Regions from separate parts of the Streptomyces sp. SL06 genome, predicted to be linked through region 2. Evidence: riboswitches for the same ligand, from Rfam matches in the RefSeq annotation. Region 2 holds a riboswitch; each other region holds the start of a gene.
The links. Region 2 has a riboswitch for cyclic di-AMP ahead of AC4IHM_RS13345 (transglycosylase SLT domain-containing protein). Riboswitches for the same ligand answer to the same signal wherever they lie in the genome.

Region 1 (5,406 bases), 3.3 Mb from region 2:
CGCGGGGCCAAGGAGACTTCGCACAACACTGACAGATCGCCGTGTGGGTATCGCCACACCTCGCGGGGGGCGCCGGGCCGCTAATGTCTGTTCACTGCCTACAAAGCTCCCGAGGAGTGGCCCATGGCGTTCGGCTGGATCGACGAGCGGGCGCGAGCGCGCCGCCGGGCCGGACTCGTCCGGACGCTGACGCCCCGTCCGGCCGATTCGCCACTGCTTGACCTTGCGAGCAACGACTATCTCGGTCTGGCCCGGCATCCGGAGGTCACCGAGGGCGCGGTGCGGGCCGCCCGGACCTGGGGCGGCGGCGCGACCGGCTCCCGGCTCGTGACCGGCACGACCGAACTGCACACCGAACTGGAAGGCGAACTGGCCGACTTCTGCGGTTTCGAGGCCGCGCTCGTCCTCTCCTCCGGCTACGCCGCCAACCTCGCCGCGGTCGCCACGCTGGCGCCGCACGGCTGCCTCGTCGTCTCGGACGCGGGCAACCACGCCTCGCTGATCGACGGCTGCCGGCTCGCCCGCGGCACGACCCAGGTGGCGGCGCACGCCGATCCGCAGGCCGTGCGCAAGGCCCTGGCGACGCACGAGGGCCCCGCGCTCGCCGTGTCCGACACGGTCTTCTCGGTCGACGGCGACGCCGCGCCGCTGGCCGCACTCGCCGAGGTGTGCCGGGAGCACGGCGCGGGACTGGTCGTCGACGACGCCCACGGCCTCGGTGTCCTCGGCGACGGCGGCCGGGGCGCCCCGCACGCGGCGGGACTGGCGGGCCGCGAGGAGGTCGTCGCGACGGTCACGCTGTCCAAGTCGCTCGGCAGTCAGGGCGGCGCCGTGCTCGGCCCCGCCCGGGTGATCGACCACCTGGTCAACGCGGCCCGGACGTTCATCTTCGACACCGGGCTCGCCCCCTCGGCGGCGGGCGCGGCCCTGGCGGCGCTCACCCTGCTGCGCCGTGAGCCGGAGCGTGCGGCGCGGGCCCGTGCCGTCGCCGCCGAACTGCACGCGCGCCTGACCGCTGCGGGCCTGGAGGCGGTATCTCCGGACGCCGCCGTCGTCTCGGTGCGCGCCCCCTCCCCGGAGGGGGCCGTACGGTGGGCGGCCGACTGCAGTGCGGCCGGCCTGTCCGTGGGCTGCTTCCGCCCTCCCTCCGTGCCCGACGGCATCTCACGGCTCAGGCTGACCGCTCGCGCGGACCTCTCCGGGGAACAGATCGAACGTGCTGTGCGGGTGATCGGCGAAACGCGACCATGAGTCGGCGGGACACGGTCGTGCGTCGCCCGGCGACCCGCCGGGGTCAGTCCCGGTGGATCGTGGCGGTGAACGACGCCCAACTCCCGGGGGAGAAGAGCAGGGCGGGTCCGGCCGGGTCCTTGGAGTCGCGCACGGCGAGCAGTCCGGCCCAGGGGCCGGCCGCCGGCCGCGCCGTCTCCACGCAGTTGTTCGCCCCGGTGCTGTAGCTGCTGCGCCGCCATCGCACACCGGGCAGATCGGTGCCGGACCGGATGTTCGGGGGACGTGTGGACACGGTGCCTGACATGGTGCCTCCTTACGCGCCTGCCGCGGTCGCGGCAATGAAGTCCAACGAGTCCTCGGGCGAAAGGGCATGGATCAGAAGGGTGTTGAAGGCCTCGGTATAGGCCTCTAGGTCTTCTTTCCGTTCGAGGTGCAAGCTACTCGTCAGGTGGTCGAGAACCACCACGTCCAAGTCAGAAGTGCTCAAGAAGGAGAAGATTACGAAAGGGCCGGTGACACCGATGTGCGCCCCGGCGGCAAACGGCAGGATCTGCAGCCGGACGTGGGGCAGCCGCGCGGCCTCGGCCAGTCGTCCCAGCTGACGGGCCATGACCCCGGGCCCGCCCACCTCCCGGCGCAGCACCGACTCGTCCAGGACCGCGCTCAGCTTCAGCGGCGAGTCTGCCCGCAGCACGTCCTGCCGGGCCAGCCGGACCTCCACCAGCGTGTCCAGCCGTTCCTCCGGCAGCCCGTCCACCGCGGCCCGCGTCACCGCGCGGGCGTACTCCGGTGTCTGGAGAAGGCCGGGGACGACCGTCGTCTCGAGGGTGCGCATCGCGCTCGCCTGGGACTCCAGGCTGATGAAGTCGCGGTACGTCGGCGGCAGCACCCCGCGATAGGCGTGCCACCAGTGGTTGCGGCCCCCCGGGTCGTCGGAGCCCGCCAGCATCACCAGCAGTTCCCGCAACTGCTCGTCGGCCACGCCGTAGGCGTCGAGCAGTGACCGCACGTCGTCCGGTTTCGCGCCGCTCGTCCCGGTCTCGATCCGGCTGACCTTCGACTGGTGCCAGCCCACCAGCCGCGCCGCCTCACCGCTGGTGATGCCCGCGGACGTGCGCAGGGCGCGCAGTTCCGCACCCAGCTTCCGACGGCGCACCACGGGGCCGTGCTGCATGGGCCACTCCCTTACTCCTTATGAGCCGCCCAAATACGCTCTGCCGTCGCAGAGTTCACCGCTTCGAGCGACAGATATATGCATATCTTGGTGGATCGCCGCCCTTCACGGTCCGGTGATGGCACTCTGGCGGCGAAGCACCAGTCCGGGACCGTACTCGAACCATCCGCTCCGTGTCGGACTGCGGTCCCGTGAGAAAGGGACGACCTCGCCATGGCAGACCATCTGGAAGCATCCGTCACTCTGCCGAGCGATCCCGCTTCGGTGGCCGCCGCGCGTACCTACGTGGTCGGCACACTGGTGGAGTGGGGCCTGCCGGCGGACACCGACGTGTCCGAAACCGTGCGGCTCATCGTCTCCGAGCTGACGACCAACGCCGTCCAACACACGTTCGGACAGTCACCCACCTTCACGGTGGACCTCGTCCTCGAACGTGACGAACGACTGCGCATCGGCGTCACCGACAGCCATCCGCGCTTCCCCAAACGCCTGCCGGCCGCCGTCCAGCAGGACAACGGCCGGGGCATGGTGATCATCCGCTGGCTGACGGCGGAGTGCGGCGGCAGGCTGCGAGTCCGGCCCACCCGCGAGGGCGGCAAGACCATCTCCGTCGAGCTGCCCTGGACGCCGCCGGGCCGGCCGGCACCCCCCGAGCCGGCCACCGCCGTGGGCCGGGGAGCGGGGCAGGCGGTGGGGCAAGGGGGTCAGGAGCCCGGCCGGTGAGCCACCGGCCGCACCCTTCGTGCGTGCCGCACCGAGGGGTGACGGCGCGTCGGGACGCCCTCACCCCCGCGGGCGGGCTACTTGACCCGGCCGTACAAGACGCTCCTCGTCCAGATCTTCTGCAGCCGGACCACGTCCCCGGTCTTCGGGGCGTGCCAGATCTTGCCCTGACCGGCGTAGATGCCGACGTGGTAGACACTCCTGCCCGAGTGGAAGAACACCAGGTCCCCGGCCTTGCGGCTGCCGGCGGAGATGTGGCGGGTCTTGTTGTACTGCTGGGCCGCGGTGCGCGGCAGTTGCTTGCCGGCCTTCTTGAACGAGTAGAGCGTCAACCCGGAGCAGTCGAACCTGCCCGGTCCGGTGGCGCCCCACGCGTACGGGGCGCCCTTCTTGGAGGCCGCGATCTTGAGGGCCTTCGTCGCATGGGTCGCCGCGGTCGCCTCGGAGGCGAGACCGGGAACCACGACGGAGCCGCCCACCGCGGCGAGGGTGAGGGCCGAGGCCGTACCGGCACGAGCCATCAGGGACGGGACACGATTGAGCGCGGACATGCGCAACCCTTCGTCAGCCGCCTGTGAAGGATGACCTGTCGGATTCGGGCTGGCGAAGTTGCCCGGCCGCACGAGTGCGGCTTCACCCCAAGGGCTGCGCGGCCCGGTGCCTCTCTCGCGGAGATGACCGTTCCGGCGACCCGTCGTGCTCGGGTCCTCCACTCCTGCCGATCCACTTCCTGTCGACCCGGCGTCCGGACGGCGGCAGGACTCGGCGTCCGCCCGGACCGCCCCGCCGCTGTGGCGGGGGCTTGTCGTCAGTCACGGATCTTGTCTCGCCGAATGGGAAATTCCCAACGGAACGTGGCCTTTGTGTTGTTACTCACCACTCAGCCGTTCGGGTGGACGCCCCCGCGTTCGAACCGCCGTCGAGGACGCCGGCGACCCCCGGACCAGCGGTTAAGCGGTTCGTTCGGCTCCTGGGGTGCGCGGATCGCGCAACCTCGACGGGTCGTGAATCGGAGGTGTTCCTACACCGAAAGGGGGTACGCCTTTTGGTCCGTTTCGGCATCCGGGCAACGGCCGTCCCCCGGGGCCGGGTTCCCGCCGATCGAACGCCCCTCTCCGTTTATCGGGTTGGCAAAGAAGTAGTACTGGCCCTGTTCTCAGGAAACCCACAGCCGAGAGGATCCCCGTACTTGTCGCGAACACGTACGGGGGAGGCCCCTTGAGGAAGAGCAGACTGCGGCGCAGGACGACGGTGTTCGGCTCGGCCGGGGCGCTGGTCACCGCCATGCTGGTGGCCGGCACCGTCTCGGCGCCCGCCGCCGGCGCCGCACCGGCCACCGCTCACGCGTACGGCCACGACCGCGAGGCCCACGGCGCCGCCGTCGCCGCCGCCCGCGCCGCGAGGGCCGGCGTCGACTGGCAGGACTGCCCCGCCGACTGGAACCTGCCGAAGCCGATCCAGTGCGGCTACGTCACGGTGCCGCTCGACTACGCCAAGCCGTACGGCAAGCAGATCAGGCTCGCCGTCGACCGCGTCGCCGCCACCGGCACCAAGTCCGAGCGCCAGGGCGCCCTCGTCTACAACCCCGGCGGACCGGGCGGCTCCGGCCTGCGCTTCCCCACCCGCGTGACCGGAAACAACGCCCTGTGGGCCAACACCGCCAAGGCGTACGACTTCGTCGGCTTCGACCCGCGCGGCGTCGGCAACTCCGCCCCGATCTCCTGCGCCGACCCCCAGGAGTTCGTCAAGGCGCCCAAGGCCGACCCCGTGCCCGACTCCGAGGCCGACAAGCGCGCCCAGCGCAAGCTCGCCCGCGAGTACGCCGAGGGCTGCCGGGAGCGCAGCGGCGAGATGCTCCCGCACATGACCACGCCGAACACCGCGCGCGACCTCAACGTCATCCGCGCCGCACTCGGCGAGCAGAAGCTCAACTACCTCGGCGTCTCCTACGGCACCTACCTCGGCGCGGTCTACGGCACCCTCTTCCCCGACCACGTGCGCCGCATGGTCGTCGACAGCGTCGTCAACCCCTCCCGCGACAAGATCTGGTACCAGGCCAACCTGGGCCAGGACATCGCCTTCGAGCAGCGCTGGCGGGACTGGCAGGACTGGGTCGCGAAGAACGACGCGACCTTCCACCTCGGCGACACCCGCGCCAAGGTCCAGGAGCAGTGGCTCAAGCTGCGCGCCACCGCGAAGAAGGCACCGCTCGGCGGGGTCGTCGGCCCGGCCGAGCTGATCTCCTTCTTCCAGAGCGCCCCGTACTACGACTCCGC
Region 2 (5,406 bases):
GAGCGCGGGGACGAGCCCGATCGTCGCGGCCGCCACTCCCATCACCGCGACCGGGACGACGTACCGCGCGGCCCTGCTCCGTCCGGTCCGCGGGTCCTCGTCCCGCACGGCGGTCGTGTTGTCGTCGGAATCGATCGGTGCCATGTGTGCCTTACCTCCGTCGTCGGCGGCGGCTGTCTCGCGACTTCGCACTCGTCCACCCGTGAGCCGCCATTCTCACCCGAATCGGTGAGGACTGGTGTTTTCCCCTGGTGTCCATCTGACCAAATCGGCCGTGCGGAAGCGTCAGACCCCGGGCTCAACTCCGCGTACTCCTGCGGGATGACACAGAGCGGCGGCGGCTCCCCCGGCCCGTAGGGGTCGGGTACGCCGTCCGGCACCGGGGCGCGCTCAGCCGGCCCGGTGCACCACGGCGTCGCACAGTTCCACCAGGGCGTTCTTCGACTCGCACTCCTTGAGCGGGGCCAGCGCCGCCCGAGCGTCCCTGGCGTACCGGACGGTGTCCCGCCGCGCCTGCTCCAGCGCGGGGTGGGCGCGCAGCAGGCGCAGCGCCTGTGCGAGCCGCGCGTCGTCGCTCAGGTCGGAGTCGAGCAGCTCGCACAGGGCGATGTCCTCGGCGAGCCCCAGCCGGTCCGCCCGCTCGCGCAGCCGCAGCACCGGCAGGGTGGGGATGCCCTCGCGCAGGTCGGTGCCGGGTGTCTTGCCCGACTCGTGGGAGTCGGAGGCGATGTCCAGTACGTCGTCCGCGAGCTGGAAGGCGACGCCGAGCCGCTCGCCGTACTGGGTCAGCACGCTCACGACCGTCTCGTCGGCGCCGGACATCATCGCGCCGAACCGGCAGGCGACCGCCACCAGCGAGCCCGTCTTGCCGCCCAGCACGTCCAGGTAGTGGTCGACCGGGTCCCGCCCGTCCTGGGGTCCCGCCGTCTCCAGGATCTGGCCGGTGACCAGCCGCTCGAACGCGAGGGCCTGCACGCGGACCGCCTCGGGCCCGAGGTCGGCGAGGATCTGCGAGGCGCGGGCGAACAGGAAGTCGCCGGTGAGGACCGCGACCGAGTTGTCCCAGCGGGTGTTCGCGCTGGCCACTCCGCGCCGCACGGCGGCCTCGTCCATCACGTCGTCGTGGTACAGCGTGGCGAGGTGGGTCAGCTCCACGACCACGGCCGCGGGCACGACCCCGGGGGCGTAGGGGTCGCCGAACTGGGACGCGAGCATCACCAGCAGCGGACGGAACCGTTTGCCGCCGGCGCGCACCAGGTGCTGGGCGGCCTCCGTGATGAAGGGCACCTCGCTTTTGGTTGCCTCAAGCAACCCTTCCTCGACAGCAACCAATCCGGCCTGGACATCGGCTTCCAGAGCCTGGTCCCGCACGCTCAGCCCGAACGGCCCGACGACGGTCACGAGGGGTCTCCTGTCTGCTGGTGTCCACTGGCGATTACCTGGTATGTCGATAGGTCGCTGCCACCACTCAAGTCAGCGTATCCGGTCACGTTTCGATCACCGCTAGCGCCCGCCGTTACAGGCCGGTCGGTATCGGATCATGAGCGGTATGCCTTTGATCAGGTGATATGAGCAGATATTGGCCGATATTTTCGAGGGCCCGCGAGCCGGGGCGCGCGCGGGCCGGACGTCACCACCGAAGATCCCATCACTCCCCCCAGCGGCCCGCACTCCGAGAACGTCACCCATCGGCGTCCGCACCCACCCTCCCGCTTCCGAACGCATGCCCGCACAACGGAACGGGATGCCGGGCGAAGCATTCCCGGGCCGGGGGCGGTTGGCTCACACTTAGACCTAATGCCCGATTTGCCATGCTTGTTGGGCCCCGTGAGTTGGCTCACTCCGTTCCGCCCGCGGGCAACCCCGCCGCAACCTGTGCCCCGCCTTTGCCCCGCAAGCGAGTTGAGCCTTGGCACCCGCAAAGGATCAAGTGCCCCAAACAGTCCAAACCAAGGTCAACATGGGTGTCGGGTGATTCCCGCACTTGTTCCGGACATGTGCTCTCGCATACGTTCCCGGCCTGTCGGGCGGACGCCGAATCCTGCCACCGCCCGAACGCACTGTCATCCATCCAACAAACTCGCAGGCAGGAGCGGGGGACCCAGGTAAGTCGCCGCGCCGGTCACCACCGGAGCGGCTCGGGGTGAAGCCGTGCCCGTCAGGGCCCGGCCGGGCACCTCCCCGCCCGAACCCGACAGCTCACCTCGCAGGCGTAAGGAGAGGGATTCCGCATGTCTGCCAACGGTCACAACCGTCCCGCCCGGACCGCTCGCATCGCCCGCAGGCTCGCCGTGGCCGGCACCGGTGCCGCGGTGCTCGCCCTGCCGCTCATCGGCGCCACCGGCGCGTCCGCGGCCACCCCGGCCGCCGCCACCCCCGCCGCGGCCACGGTGGCGACGACGTACCCGAACACCCTCGACGGCTGGATCCGCGAGTCGCTCGACATCATGGCCCAGCACGGCATCCCCGGGTCGTACGAGGGCATTCACCGCAACATCATGCGGGAGTCGTCCGGCAACCCGCTCGCCATCAACAACTGGGACATCAACGCCGTCAACGGCACCCCGTCCAAGGGCCTGCTCCAGGTGATCGACCCGACCTTCCAGGCGTACCACGTGGAGGGCACCTCCTGGGACCCCTACGACCCGGTCGCCAACATCACCGCGGCCTGCAACTACGCGGCCGACCGCTACGGCTCGATGGACAACGTCTTCAGCGCGTACTGAGCCGTACCCGCGCACCGGCCGCACGTGAGACCGCGGCCTGCCTAGGAAGTACCGAAGATCCGATCGAGGACGACGGCCACGCCGTCGTCCTCGTTCGTCGTGGTGACCTCGTCGGCCACCGCCTTGAGTTCGGGGTGGGCGCCGGCCATGGCGACGCCGTGCGCCGCCCAGTCGAACATGGGGATGTCGTTGGGCATGTCCCCGAAGGCGATGGTGCGCCGCCGGCTCAGCCCGAGGTGCTCGGCGGCCAGCGCCAGGCCGGTCGCCTTGGTGATGCCGCAGGGCTGGAGTTCCACCGTCCCGGGACCCGACATCGTGACCGTCGCAAGGGAGCCGACCACCGCGCGCGCGGTCACCGCCAACTCGTCGTCGGTCAGGTCGGGGTGGCGCAGCAGCACCTTGCTGATCGGCGTGCGCCACAACTCCTCGCGCCGCTCGACCCGCACCGCGGGCAGCGTCGGGTGGGGCATCAGGTACTCCGGCTCGATGAGCGTCAGGCCGTCGACGCCGTCCTGGTCGACCGCGGCGTGCACCTGGCCCACCTCGGCCTCGATCTTGCCGAGCGCGGTCTCGGCCAGTTCCCGGTCCAGGGTGACCGACCACAGCATCCGGTGCGCGCCGGCGTCGTACACCTGCGCGCCCTGTCCGCACACCGCGAGCCCCGTGCAGCCGAGGGCGTCGAGCAGGGGACGCACCCGCGGCGCCGGCCGCCCCGTCACCACCAGATGCCGCGCACCGGCCCCGGCCGCCCGCGCCAGCGCGGCCAGCGACCGGTCGGAGACGGTGTCGTCGCCGCGGAGCAGCGTGCCGTCGAGATCGGTGGCGACGAGTGAATATGCGGTGCGGTCCATGATCAGAGAATACGGACACCGCACCTGTCCGACTCACCCGCGACCGCTTCCGAGCGAGGACGCGGCGAGTTGGTTCGAGTGCGCTCAAGGACGTACGAACATGTCCGAAACCTGGCACATCATCGGCTAAACCCGGTTGAGGGCCTGTGCACCGGTTGGCGACAACACGCTCCGCCACCTACCGGCCGGGCGGCCCCCGGAGGTACCTTCCTGTTGTCCATGGGGGGACTTGATCGGGGGGTCGGGTTGAACAGCGGACGTGTGCGTGTGCTCAGGCCGCAGGAGCTGGGCGAGGGGGAGCGGGAGCACTGGCGCGAGCTGCGCGCCAAGTCGACGGCGCCGCGCAACCCGTTCATGGAACCGGAGTTCACCGACGCCGTGGGCCGGGTACGGCCGCGGGCACGGGTGGCGGTGGTGTACGAGGGCGGCGAGGCGGCCGGCTTCCTGCCGCACGAGCACGGACTACTGGGCCGCGGCCGGGCGATCGGGCTCGGGGTGTCGGACTGCCAGGGCGCCGTGCTGTGCCCCGGCCTCGCCCCCGACACCCGCGAACTGCTGCGGGCCTGCTCCCTGTCGAGCTTCGCCTTCGACAACCTGGAGGCCGAGCAGAGCCTGTTCGCGCCGCACGCCGCCGAGGAGCACGCCACCTACGTCATCGACGTGGCCAACGGGTACGAGGCGTACGAGAGCGTACTGCGCGCCCAGTCCCCCAAGTTCCTGAAGACCACCCTCGCCAAGGAGCGCAGGCTCGGCCGCCGGGCCGGGGAGGTCCGCTTCGTGTTCGACGAGCGCGATCCGGCCGCGCTGCGCACGCTCATGGCGTGGAAGTCGGCGCAGTACCGCAGGACGGGACGCCGGGACCGGTTCGCACAGGAGTGGATCACCCGGCTGGTCGGGCGGCTCGCCGAGACCCGGGCGCCGCAGTGCGCGGGCACGCTGTCCGTGCTCTACGCCGCCGGCCGGCCGGTGGCCGCCCACTTCGGGCTGCGCTCGGCGACCGTGCTGGCCTGCTGGTTCCCGGCGTACGACCCGGACTTCGCCAAGTACTCGCCGGGTCTGGTCCTGCATCTGCGCATGGCCGAGGCAGCGGCCGCCGAGGGCATCGGCATGCTGGACATGGGGCGGGGCCCGGCGGAGTACAAGGACTCCCTGAAGACCGGTGAACTGCCCGTGTACGAGGGCGCGGCGACCCGTCCGGGGGCGGGCGCCGCGCTGCACTGGCTCGGCCGCGAACCGGCCCGCCGCGCGCACGCCTTCGTGCGCGAGCGGCCCCGGCTGGCGTCGCTGGCGGTACGGACGCTGCGGGGCGCGGCCCGGCTGCGCCGGTCATGACGGAGGGCAACCACGAGGGGGTGGGCGCATGGCGGGTGCGGGGCGTGCGCGGCAGCGGACACGGCGGGAGACGGCGGCGTTCCTGAGCATCGGGCCGGTGCAGGTCGCCGAGCTGGATCTCGACGGCACGGGTGGGGGCGAGGGGCCGGAGGGCGCGGTACTGAGGCCGGGGCCGGGCAGTGGGCCCGTGACCTGCGGCGCGGTCTTCCTCCTGGTCAGACGGGAGGGCCGGCCCGTCGGGAGCGTGCTAGGGCAGGTGCCCGAGGGGGCGGACCCCGCTCGGGTCCTGGCCGGACTCGCCCGGGAGACGGCCCGCGGGGCGCCGCCCGGGTCGGTGCCGCCCGCGCCGCCGTCGGCCGGTGTCGTGGTCGCCACCCGGGAGCGCGCGGGCCGCCTCGCCCGTGCGCTGGACTCGCTGCTCGCGCAGGACCACCCGGACTTCGAGATCGTCGTCGTCGACAACGCGCCCGTGACCGGCGAGACCCGGCAGCTGGTCG
Region 3 (5,406 bases), 930 kb from region 2:
CTGTGGAACGGCTCGGCGGCATTCGGCGAGTACGGCTTCTTCGCCGTCTACGCGGCGTTCATGGTGCCGTCCTTCGGCCTGCTGACCTGGCTGGTGATCTGGACCCGGCAGCGCGAGCTGCGCACCGTGCGGGCCGAGCTGCCCGTCTACGTCCTGGCCGGTTGGCTGACGCCGGCGGAGCCGTACGCGCTCGGCTCGATGCGGGCCCGCCGCATCGCCCGGCAGCACGCCCGCCGGCACGCCGGGAAGAAGGCGGCACGGGAGGTGGCGCGGTACGAGGCGTGCGCCACCTCGCTGGCCTTCCTGCGGCGGCGCGGGCACCGGGGCGGGGCGGGCGCCGACTACGCCGTACGGGAGGGGGAACTGCTGGACGCCCTGTGGCGGCGGCGGGACGTGGCGCGCCCGGCCCTGGACTACGCGGCCCGAGCGACGGCACCGCCCCTGCCGCAGACGGCCGCACCACAGGCGGCCCACCCGCACGGGCCGTACCCGTCGTACGCGCCGCCGCAGTGGTCGTACGCGCCGTACGGGAGCACCCGCCCGGCGCCGTACGCCCCGTACTTCCCGCCCGACCGGCCGTAGCGCCCGCCCCGGCGCGGGCGGGCGCGGCGGTGGCTCAGGCCGAGGCCTCCGTCAGCTTCGCGACCTCGTCGTCCGTGAGACGCAGCTCCGCCACGCCGAGCAGCGCAGGCAGCTGCTCCACCGTGCGCGCGGACGCGATCGGCGCGACCACCGTCGGCTGCGCGGCCAGCCAGGCCAGGGCGACCGTGGCGACGGGGGCGTCGTGGGCCTCGGCGACCTCGTCCAGGGCGGCGAGCACGCGCCGGCCGCGCTCGGTCTCCAGGTGCTTCGCGGCACCGCCCGCCCGCGGGCTGTCGACGGCCGCGCCGGAGCGGTACTTGCCGGTGAGGAAGCCGGACGCGAGGGAGTAGTACGGCACGGCGGCCAGTCCCGCCCGCTCGGCGAGGTCGCGCAGCTCGCCCTCGTACGTGTCGCGTGAGACCAGGTTGTACTCGGGCTGGAGGGCGACGTACCGGGCGAGGCCCTCGCGCTCGGAGAACTCCAGGGACTGTGCGAGCCGTTCGGCGGAGATGTTGGAGGCGGCGATGTGCCGTACCTTGCCCGCCTTCACCAGCTCGTCGAGCGCGCCGATGATCTCCTCCACCGGTACCTCGGGCCTGTCGGCGTGGGTGTAGTAGAGGTCGATGTGGTCGGTGCCCAGGCGGCGCAGCGAGGCGTCGGCCGCCGCCTTGATGTTCGCGGCGGACAGGCCCTGGTAGTCGGGGTGCAGGCCGACCTTGGTGGCGACGACGACATCGCCGCGGTTGCCGCGGGAGGCGAGCCACTCGCCGATGACGGTCTCGGACTCGCCGCCGCTGTTGCCGTCGACCCAGGCGGAGTAGAGGTCGGCGCTGTCGACGAAGTTGCCGCCGGCCGCCGTGTAGGCGTCCAGGACGGCGAAGGACTGGTCCCGGTCGGCGGTCCAGCCGAAGACGTTGCCGCCGAGGGCGAGGGGGAAGATCTCCAGGTCGGAGGAGCCTAGCTTGCGCAGAGAAGTCATGTAACGCGTCAACAACCGCCCCGGATCCGATCATTCCGGGGACACGCGAAAATTCCGCGAACCGTGAACCGTGAACCGGCAGCCCTGACGTTCGGGGGGTTGCCGTCAGGACCGCCGGGGATCAGCGGGAGCGCGGAACGCCGCGGCTCAGGGAGCGAGGCCCTTGCTCTGCAGCCATGCCATCGGGTCGATGCCGGAGCCGCCGTCCGGGTGGACCTCCAGGTGGAGGTGGGCACCCGTGACATTGCCGGTGGCGCCGACGCGGCCGATGACATCACCGGTGGTGACCTGCTGGCCGACGCTGACGTTGATGGAGGACTGGTGGGCGTACCAGAGTTCGGTGCCGTCGTCGAGGGTGAGCACGGTCTTGTAGCCGTACGACCCGTCCCAGCCGGCCGACGTGATCGTGCCGCTGTGCACCGCCTTGAGCAGGGTGCCCGTGGGGGCGGCGAAGTCGAGGCCGGTGTGGTAGCCGGAGGACCAGTAGGCGCCGGCCTGGCCGAAGGTGGAGGAGATCGTGTACGCGGAGGTCGGCAGCGTGTACTCCTTGGCCAGCTGCGCGAGCCGCTCGGCCTCGGCCTTCTTCGCGGCCTCCTCCTCCGCCTTCTTCTTGGCGGCGGCGGCCTTGGCCTCGGCCTCCTTCTCCGCCTTGGCGGCGGCCTCCGTGGCCGTCTTCTCGGCGACGGCGACGGCCTGGGCGGCGGCCTTGGTCTCGACCTGGGCCTGCTGCTGCTCGGCCTGCGCCATGATCCGGGCCCGCAGCGTCTCACCGGCGTCGGTGGCGTCGGTGCCGTCCGCGGTGTCGGTGGCGGTCACGCCGATGCTGCTGAGCGGGGTGGCCGAGCCCTCCGGCTCCGGATCGTCGTCGGAGATGAGCGAGCCGACGTTCGGCAGGTCGGGGATGGAGATCGACACCGGCGGCTTGCCGGTCTGCGCGCTGGCCATGCCGCCCGCTCCGACAGCGGCTATGACACCGACACCGAGAACGGTGGAGCTGCGCGCGAGCCCGCCGCGCTGCTTGGCGACGCGGTGCCGGCCGCGCACCGGACGGATGGACTCCGCGGTGGGATTCCACTCTTCCCAGGGGCCCTCTTCGGTGCGGTGTCCGTCATGGCCGAAGGTGTCGGTGTCGTGCCCTCCGGGCACGAACGGGGCCTCTGGGGCAGGCCTGTTGGACGCCACGTGGGCGCACTCCTTTCCTTCCTTCCGCCTACCGGGTTAGCTGACGGGTTCGGAGCAGGAAGGTCTCCTACGCGCGTGTGCCGACCGTGTCTCCACGGCGCCATACGCCCGATTCACCCCAATGTGGTGGTTCCCCGGTTCCCTTGCGGGATTCGGCGTGTGCGCACGGAGCCGCCTTCTGTGACGGCTGGGACGACCGCGCTGCGTTATCGAACGTTAATAGACGCGGGGCTCGGATTCCAGCCGTTCCTCTTGATCATTAACAGAAACGTGCCACACGTACCCCCCATGACCGGTGAAAACCGGGCGAGTTGGCCCGGCGTGAGTATTCCCCGTCACGCCGTTTTCTTCTGACGGTACGTCAGTTGTTATGCGGAGGGAGTTCACTCCGTGACGGCTCGTGACGATGATCGGGATCGTCGCTCCCGGGGCGGCGTACGGCGAGCAGCGCCATGTCGTCCGTCATGCCGCCCCCGGAATGCAGGCGGACATCCTCGGCGAGGGTGTCGAGCAGCGTCATCGGATGACGGAAGACGCGGCCCGCCAGCCGCGTCTGCGGATCGTAGAACTCCCCCCGGGCGTTGCGGGCTTCCGACAGCCCGTCGGTGTACAGCAGCAGCGTGGCCCCGGCGGGGAAGGCGGCCTCCTCGGCCCGGTCGGGCCACACGCCCAGGTCGCCCATGCCCAGCGGCAGCGCCGACTCCCGGACCGGCAGCGGGCCCAGGGTGCCGTCGGCGTACAGCAGCAGGGGCGGCGGGTGGCCGCGGTTGACGACGCGGACGATCCCCTCGCCGTGCGGGAGTTCGACGAGGACGGCGGTGATGAACCCCTCGGCGGCGTCCAGTTCGTCGCGCCGGGTGTCCTCACGTGCCAGCGCCCGCTCCAGGCGCTGTGCCACCGCCTCCAGCGTCGCCTCCTGCTCGGCGGCCTCCCGGAAGGCGCCGATCACGACGGCGACGGCGGCGACCGCACCCATGCCCTTGCCCCGCACGTCCCCGACGATGAGCCGGACGCCGCGCGCGCTGTCCTGCACCGCGTACAGGTCGCCGCCGATGAAGGCGTCGGCCTGCGCGGCCTCGTAGCGGGCGGCGATCTCGAGACCGGCGATCCGCTCGGCGGGCTCGGGCAGCACGGCGTGCTGGGCGGCCTCGGCGATCTCACGGACCGAGACGAGGCGTTCGTCGGTGCGGCGGACCAGGCCGTTCACCAGGACGGCGAGGACGGCGACGGTCGCGATGGTGATCACCTGGGTGAGGGAGTCGACGTAGTGGAAGACGCCCTTGCCGAGCTGCAGGGCGATGACCGCGACGACCACCGTGGCACCGGTGATCGCCGTACCGCGGCGCGAGTAGACGGGGGCGGCGACCAGGGGTGCGGCGGTGTAGAAGGGGCCCGCGGTGATGTATCTCGGGGTGAACAGGTCGTACACGATGGCGACGACGACCAGCACCACGGGGAGCGCGCGGGCCAGGGCCCGCCCGTACGTGGACCGCCACGACCACGGTGGCCGGCCGGGCGGGCGGAGCCGCACCTCGTCGCCGGGGCCCGGGGCGGGCACGGGATCGCCGGGGAGTCCGCCGCCGGACCCGGCGTACGGTCCCTCGTCGTCCACGTCACCTGGCCGCACCACTCGTCTCCCGCCACCGCGCACGTCCACGCCGCTCGCCTGCCGTCCCGTACTCCAGGTTTGCCGCAGCGGGGCCGGGGGGCGAGCCGCGTGTGCCGATCGGATGACGCCGACTCCACGGGCGAAAGGGCCGGGAACGCACCGAGGGCCGGAATCCTCAAGGATTCCGGCCCTCGGCCTTCAGTAGCGGGGACAGGATTTGAACCTGCGACCTCTGGGTTATGAGCCCAGCGAGCTACCGAGCTGCTCCACCCCGCGCCGTTGTGTCTCCATTCTACGTCATCCCCGGGGTGGAATGCACATCCGTATCTCCCCGCCCCCCCAGATGGCGGTTCGGCGCCTTCGCCCGCTCCTCGAACTCCGGCAGTACGACGACGGCGGCGCCCCCGGCGGAGAGCACCCCGCCGCCGTCGGCCCCCGGCACGAAGGTGTCCGGCTCCCGCCAGGCGGTGACCACGCGGCGCACCCCGGCGTCGAGGATCAGCCGGGCGCAGGGGGCGGGCCGGGAGGCGCGGCGGGCGCAGGGCTCCAGGCTGCTGTACACGGTGGCGTCCGCGAGCCGGGCGTCGCGGGGATCGGTCTTCGCGAGCGCGGCCTCCTCGGCGTGCACGACCGGATCACCGCCCTCCCGCGAGTGCCCCCGCGCCAGCTCGCTCCCGTCGGCGGCGACCACGACCGCCCCCACGCTGAACGCCGTCCGCGAGGGCGGGCACAGCTCGGCCAGCTCGCAGGCGAGCGCCAGCCAGTGCCGGTCGGCCGCGGTCACCCGGCCACCGGTGCCGGGGGCGGTGGGCAGGTACCGGGTCAGCACCACGTCCTCGATGCGCCGCGACTCCACCAGCCGCAGCCGCCCGCGCTGGTAGGCGCCGGGTCCGAACAGCCGGGGCGCGTGCGGGTCCCCCACGAACAGCGGGGCGACGACGAGCTGGAGTTCGTCGGCGAGTTCCCGCTGCAACAGCTGGGTGTGGACGGTCCCGCCGCCCTCGACCATGAGCCGCCGTACGCCCCGCCGGTCGTGCAGGTACTCCAGCGCCGC
Region 4 (5,406 bases), 1.2 Mb from region 2:
CCGATCCGGCCGGTGCGCGGCATTTCGGGGGCGAGGGAGGCGTTGAGCCGCACGTCCGGGGAGGTGTTGATGATCCCGAAGGCGTTGGGTCCGATGATCCGCATGCCGTACGTGCGCGCGTGCCGTACGAGGGCGCGCTGGCGTTCGCGCCCGTCGGGACCGCTGTCCGCGTACCCGGCGGAGATCACCACCAGCCCCTGCACACCGTGCTCGCCGCACTCGGTGACGACCTCGGGGACGTGCTCGGCGGGCACGGTGACGACGGCGAGGTCGACGGGCCCGTCGATGTCGCGCACGGAGCGGCACGCCGTAACTCCGCCGAGTTCCTTCCGGTCCTCGGGCAGGGCCTTGTTCACGGCGTACAGCCGGCCGGTGTAGCCCGCGTCCAGGATGTTGCCGAGGATGCTGCGGCCGACGCCTCCCGGGGCGCGGCCGGTGCCGATGACGGCCACGGAGCCGGGCTGCAGCAGCCGCTGCACGGAGCGCGCCTCCGCGCGGTGCTCGCGCGCGTACTGCACGGCGAGCGAGCGGTCGGTGGGTTCGAGGTCGAACTCCAGGCGGACGACGCCGTCCTCGAAGCTGCGCTTCTGGGTGTACCCGGCGTCCATGAACACCTTGATCATCTTGGTGTTGGCGGGCAGCACCTCGGCGGCGAAGCGGCGGATGCCGCGCTCACGGGCGACGGCGGCGATGTGCTCCAGGAGTGCGGAGGCGACGCCGCGTCCCTGGTGGGCGTCCTGGACGAGGAAGGCGACCTCGGCCTCGTCGGCCGGCGCGGAGGCGGGCGTTCCACCGGGGCCGATGCGGTCGTAGCGTACGGTGGCGATGAACTCGCCGCCGATCGTGGCCGCGAGTCCCACCCGGTCCACAAAGTCGTGGTGCGTGAAGCGGTGGACGTCCTTGGCGGACAGGCGAGGATACGGCGCGAAGAAGCGGTAGTACTTCGACTCGTCGGAGACCTGCTCGTAGAAGCTGACCAGGCGCTCGGCGTCATCAACGGTGATGGGGCGGACGCGCGCGGTGCCGCCGTCGCGCAGCACCACGTCGGCCTCCCAGTGGGCGGGGTACTCGTGCCGGTCCGACGAGGTCTGCATGGGCCCCAGAGTACGGCTCGCGTACGACAACGGCGCGAGGCAGTCTGTGGAGGACGGAAGGTCGGGCCGAGGCCGCGGTCCGACGACCACACGGGACGGCACACGGCCGTCCCGGCACGCTTCACGATGTGGGAAACTGGTCTAGACAAGACTGGTCTAGACAACTTCAACCCTCTGAACACCTGAAGGGCAGCATCACATGGCTGAGCGCCGCGTCAACGTCGGCTGGGCCGAGGGCCTCCACGCCCGCCCCGCCTCCATCTTCGTCCGAGCCGCCACGGCCACAGGCGTCCCGGTGACGATCGCCAAGGCCGACGGGTCCCCCGTCAACGCGGCCTCCATGCTGGCCGTGCTCGGTCTCGGCGCGAAGGGCGGCGAGGAGATCGTCCTCGCCTCCGACGCCGAGGGCGCGGACGCCGCCCTCGACCGGCTGGCGAAGCTGGTCGCCGAAGGGCTCGAGGAGCTTCCCGAGACCGTCTGACGGACAACGCAGACGAAAGGCCCGCCCGGACACCCACCGGGCGGGCCTTTCGCTTTCTCTTTCCGCTTCACCCTTTACGGGCAACAGATCATCGGCATCGCACAACAGGTCGCGGACACCGAATCAGGGCAGCAGAAAAAAGCCCCTCGAATTTCTCTCTCTTTGTATACGGCGCCCGTGTTAATGGCGCACGCTCGCTGTGTTTACGGCACGTTGCGAGTTCCTCACACGCTCGGCCCGTCCGCCGCCGGCGGCGAAGCGCAGCCGGTGCGCCGGCGCCGACCGCTCGTTGTGCAGCGTCATGAGCGCCCGCGCGCGCTCGCTGTCGCCCCGGGCCACCGCGTCGACGATCGCGCCGTGCTCCGCCCAGTACTCCACCGGTCCGGCCGGCGCGTCCACGACGTACATCCAGGCGATCTTGTGGCGCAGCTGGGTCAGCAACGCCGTCAGCGAGGGGCTGCCGGCGGCCTGGGCGAGGGTCTCGTGGAACCAGCCGCCCAGGGCACGCAGATCCTCGTCGGCGCCCTGCCTGGCCCGCTCCTGCCCCAGCCTGACCAGCCCGCGCAGCACCTTGAGGTGGGCCTCGGTGCGGCGCCGGGCGGCCCGGGAGGCGCCGAGGGGCTCCAGGAGCGCGCGCGTCTCCAGCAGGTCGGCGGCCTCCTGCTCGGTCGGCTCCGCGACGCACGCGCCCGCGTGCCGCCGGGTGACCACGAACCCCTCGGCCTCCAGGGTGCGCAGGGCCTCGCGGACAGGGACGCGGGAGACGCCGTAGCGGCGGGCGAGGAGTTCCTCGGTGAGCCGGCTCCCGCGTCCGTGGACGCCGACGACGATGTCGTCCCGGATCGCCGTACACACCGCGTGCGCGGGAATACGCATGCTCGACCTCCGCCTTAATCCCCGTGAAACGTCGACGATTGACGCGTGTTCAGCGACTCTAAGCCAATCAAGCGGATATTCCGACGGCGGGGCCGATTTCATGGATATTTTTTGGACAGTGCCACGCCGGACGGGCCGGGCCGGCGAAATCGGGAAAACCCCGGCTCGGGAAGCCGGGGCTTTCGGGTGCCGCACTGTCCGTCGTCAGACGCTCACACCGTGGGAACGGAGATAGGCGACGGGGTCGATGTCCGAGCCGTACTCGGGGCTCGTACGGGCCTCGAAGTGCAGATGCGCTCCGGTGACGTTGCCGGTGGCGCCGGACAGGCCGATCCGCTGACCGGGGTCGACCGCCTGGCCGACGGAGACCCCGATGGACGACAGGTGGCCGTACTGCGTGTACGTGCCGTCGTGCATCCTGATCACGACCTGGTTGCCGTACGCCCCGCCCCAGCCGGCCTCGACGACGGTGCCGACGCCGACCGCGTGCACGGAGGTGCCGGTGGAGGCGTGGAAGTCGATGCCGGTGTGACTGCCGGAGGACCACAGGGAGCTGCCGGCCCGGTAGGCGGTGGAGACGTAGGAGGCGGTGATGGGCGCCACGAAGGTGTTGAGGCGCTTGCGCTCCGCCGCGCGGGCGGCGCGCTCCTTGGCCGCACGCGCCTCCTTGGCCGCCTCGGCCGCGCGCTCGCGTGCGGCCTCCTGGGCCGCCTCACGCGCGGCGGCGTCCGCGGCGGCCCGCTTCTGGGCGACGGCCTGGGCGTCGATCTCTTCGGCCAGGGAGCCGCCGATGGTGACGACCGGGGTGAGTCCGCTCTGCTCCATCTCGGGCTCGGCGGCGAGCGCCGGAGCGGCGAGGGTGCCGACGACGCCGGTGGTGGCGAGGGCCGCGACTCCCGCCGCGCGGGCGGTGGTGCGGTGCGTCCGGCCAGGGCGGCGGTGCTTGCCGGCGGCGCGCGTGAACGCCATGTGGAGGCTGGTCCTTTCCTTCCCTCTCGCCTACCGGGTTAGCTGACGGGTTCGGAGCAGGAAGGTCTCCTACGGGCACCCTCGCTGCGCGCGCGGGTGTCCGATTCACCCCAGGGACTGCGATGGGTCCCCGGCTCCCCTGGCTCGCGCCGTACGGGGACTCGGCGATGACTGTCCGGTGCCGCGGACGCGGCGCACTGCCTGACGAACAGCCCGGACGACGCTAAACGCGGCTGTCTTCAATCCTCAAACGCAACACGGCTTTTGTAGTGCACGCCACAGGGCAGACAGCCACCTTCTTCACCAATTCAGACAAAGGGCGGCTCTGATGACACTCCGGTCACCAGAGCCGCCACGCGCGCGTGCCGCTACTCGGCCGCCACCACGGTGACCTCACCGATGCCGAGGGCCTCGACGGGCTCCTTGATCTGTGCCGCGTCGCCGACGAGGACCGTCACCAGGCGGTCCACCGGGAAGGCGTTCACGACCGCCGCCGTGGCTTCCACGGTGCCCGTGGAGGCGAGTTGGCGGTAGAGGGCGGCCTGGTAGTCGTCGGGCAGGTGCTGCTCGACCTGGTCGGCCAGCGTGCCGGCCACGGCCGCCGCCGTCTCGTACTTCAGCGGCGCCACGCCCACCAGGTTCTGCACGGCCACGTCGCGCTCGGCGTCGGTGAGCCCTTCCGCGGCGAGCCTGCGCAGCACCGTCCACAGGTCCTCAAGGGCGGGACCGGTGTTGGGGGTGTCGACGGAGCCGCTGATGGCGAGCATGGCGGCGCCCGTGCCGTCCGGCGCGGAACGCAGGACCTGCCCGAAGGCCCGCACACCGTAGGTGTAGCCCTTCTCCTCGCGCAGGACGCGGTCCAGGCGGGAGGTGAGGGTGCCGCCGAGGCAGTAGGTGCCGAGCACCTGCGCGGGCCACACGCGGTCGTGGCGGTCGGCGCCGATACGGCCGATCAGCAACTGCGTCTGAACGGCGCCGGGACGGTCCACGACGACGACCCGTCCGGTGTCGTCGGCGGTCACCGGGGGGACGGGACGCGGCTCGGCCGTGGAGCCGGTCCACGCGCCCAGCGTGTCGCCGAGCAGCGCGTCGAGGTCGACGCCGGTGAGGTCGCCGACGACCACGGCGGTGGCCGTGGCGGGGCGGACATGCCTCTCGTAGAAGGCGCGTACGGCGGCCGAGTCGATCGCGGCGACCGACTCCTCGGTGCCCTGGCGCGGGCGCGACAGGCGCGTGTCCGCCGGGAACAACTGCTTGTAGAGTTCCTTGGCCGCGCGGCGGGCGGGGTTGGCCAGCTCGTGCGGGATCTCGTCGAGCCGGTTGCGCACCAGGCGTTCGATCTCGCTGTCCGCGAAGGCGGGCGCCCTGAGCGCGTCGGCGACCAGGCCGAGCGCCTTGGCGAGGCGCGAGGCGGGCACCTCCAGGCTCAGCCGGACGCCGGGGTGGTCGGCGTGCGCGTCCAGGGTGGCTCCGCACCGCTCCAGTTCGGCGGCGAACTCCTCGGCGGAGTGCTTGTCGGTGCCCTCGGAGAAGGCACGCGCCATGATCGTGGCGACGCCGTCGAGACCGGCCGGCTCGGCGTCCAACGGCGCATCGAGGAGCACCTCGACGGCGACGACCTGCTGCCCCGGGCGGTGGCAGCGCAGCACGGTGAGGCCGTTGCCGAGGCTGCCGCGCTCGGGTGCCGGGAACGCCCACGGCCTGGGCTCGCCGGCCTGCGGCCGGGCGTGGAATTCCATGGTGGCGAGCTGGGTCACTTGGCCGCCTCCTCGTTCTCGTCGGTGGCGTCTTCGGTGTCGGTGTCGTCGGCGGGTGCGGTGGGCTCGTAGACGAGCACCGCGCGGTTGTCGGGACGCAGGCGGGCCTTGGCGACCTCCTGGACCTCCTCGGCCGTCACGTCGAGCACCCGCCGCACGGCGGTCAGGGCGAGCTGCGGGTCGCCGAACAGGACGGCGAACCTGCACAGTTCGTCGGCGCGGCCGGCGA

Region 1: it holds a riboswitch for cyclic di-AMP, as region 2 does, so the genes downstream of both, AC4IHM_RS28650 (C40 family peptidase) here and AC4IHM_RS13345 (transglycosylase SLT domain-containing protein) in region 2, are expected to answer to the same signal.
Region 3: it holds a riboswitch for cyclic di-AMP, as region 2 does, so the genes downstream of both, AC4IHM_RS17745 (M23 family metallopeptidase) here and AC4IHM_RS13345 (transglycosylase SLT domain-containing protein) in region 2, are expected to answer to the same signal.
Region 4: it holds a riboswitch for cyclic di-AMP, as region 2 does, so the genes downstream of both, AC4IHM_RS07730 (M23 family metallopeptidase) here and AC4IHM_RS13345 (transglycosylase SLT domain-containing protein) in region 2, are expected to answer to the same signal.

Annotation. Positions count from the first base shown of each region.
Region 1 covers NZ_JBSYOT010000002.1:6,225,161-6,230,566, forward strand. Annotated here, with positions in the region: gene AC4IHM_RS28630 (8-amino-7-oxononanoate synthase) at 124-1,251, shown strand; gene AC4IHM_RS28635 (DUF397 domain-containing protein) at 1,295-1,537, opposite strand; gene AC4IHM_RS28640 (helix-turn-helix domain-containing protein) at 1,547-2,407, opposite strand; gene AC4IHM_RS28645 (ATP-binding protein) at 2,621-3,130, shown strand; gene AC4IHM_RS28650 (C40 family peptidase) at 3,208-3,681, opposite strand; cyclic di-AMP (ydaO/yuaA leader) riboswitch at 3,685-3,829, opposite strand; gene AC4IHM_RS28655 (alpha/beta hydrolase) at 4,349-5,406, shown strand, end outside.
Region 2 covers NZ_JBSYOT010000002.1:2,937,850-2,943,255, forward strand. Annotated here, with positions in the region: partial or broken gene AC4IHM_RS13335 (LolA family protein) at 1-144, opposite strand, end outside; gene AC4IHM_RS13340 (polyprenyl synthetase family protein) at 391-1,401, opposite strand; cyclic di-AMP (ydaO/yuaA leader) riboswitch at 2,062-2,227, shown strand; gene AC4IHM_RS13345 (transglycosylase SLT domain-containing protein) at 2,232-2,726, shown strand; gene AC4IHM_RS13350 (HAD family hydrolase) at 2,768-3,577, opposite strand; gene AC4IHM_RS13355 (GNAT family N-acetyltransferase) at 3,797-4,909, shown strand; gene AC4IHM_RS13360 (glycosyltransferase family 2 protein) at 4,938-5,406, shown strand, end outside.
Region 3 covers NZ_JBSYOT010000002.1:3,867,734-3,873,139, reverse strand. Annotated here, with positions in the region: gene AC4IHM_RS17755 (PrsW family intramembrane metalloprotease) at 1-582, shown strand, start outside; gene AC4IHM_RS17750 (aldo/keto reductase) at 617-1,561, opposite strand; gene AC4IHM_RS17745 (M23 family metallopeptidase) at 1,709-2,743, opposite strand; cyclic di-AMP (ydaO/yuaA leader) riboswitch at 2,754-2,911, opposite strand; gene AC4IHM_RS17740 (PP2C family protein-serine/threonine phosphatase) at 3,105-4,355, opposite strand; tRNA gene AC4IHM_RS17735 (tRNA-Met) at 4,555-4,628, opposite strand; gene AC4IHM_RS17730 (dihydrofolate reductase family protein) at 4,645-5,406, opposite strand, start outside.
Region 4 covers NZ_JBSYOT010000002.1:1,720,339-1,725,744, forward strand. Annotated here, with positions in the region: gene AC4IHM_RS07715 (bifunctional acetate--CoA ligase family protein/GNAT family N-acetyltransferase) at 1-1,094, opposite strand, end outside; gene AC4IHM_RS07720 (HPr family phosphocarrier protein) at 1,294-1,575, shown strand; gene AC4IHM_RS07725 (GntR family transcriptional regulator) at 1,756-2,451, opposite strand; gene AC4IHM_RS07730 (M23 family metallopeptidase) at 2,656-3,420, opposite strand; cyclic di-AMP (ydaO/yuaA leader) riboswitch at 3,433-3,597, opposite strand; gene AC4IHM_RS07735 (M16 family metallopeptidase) at 3,789-5,177, opposite strand; gene AC4IHM_RS07740 (M16 family metallopeptidase) at 5,174-5,406, opposite strand, start outside.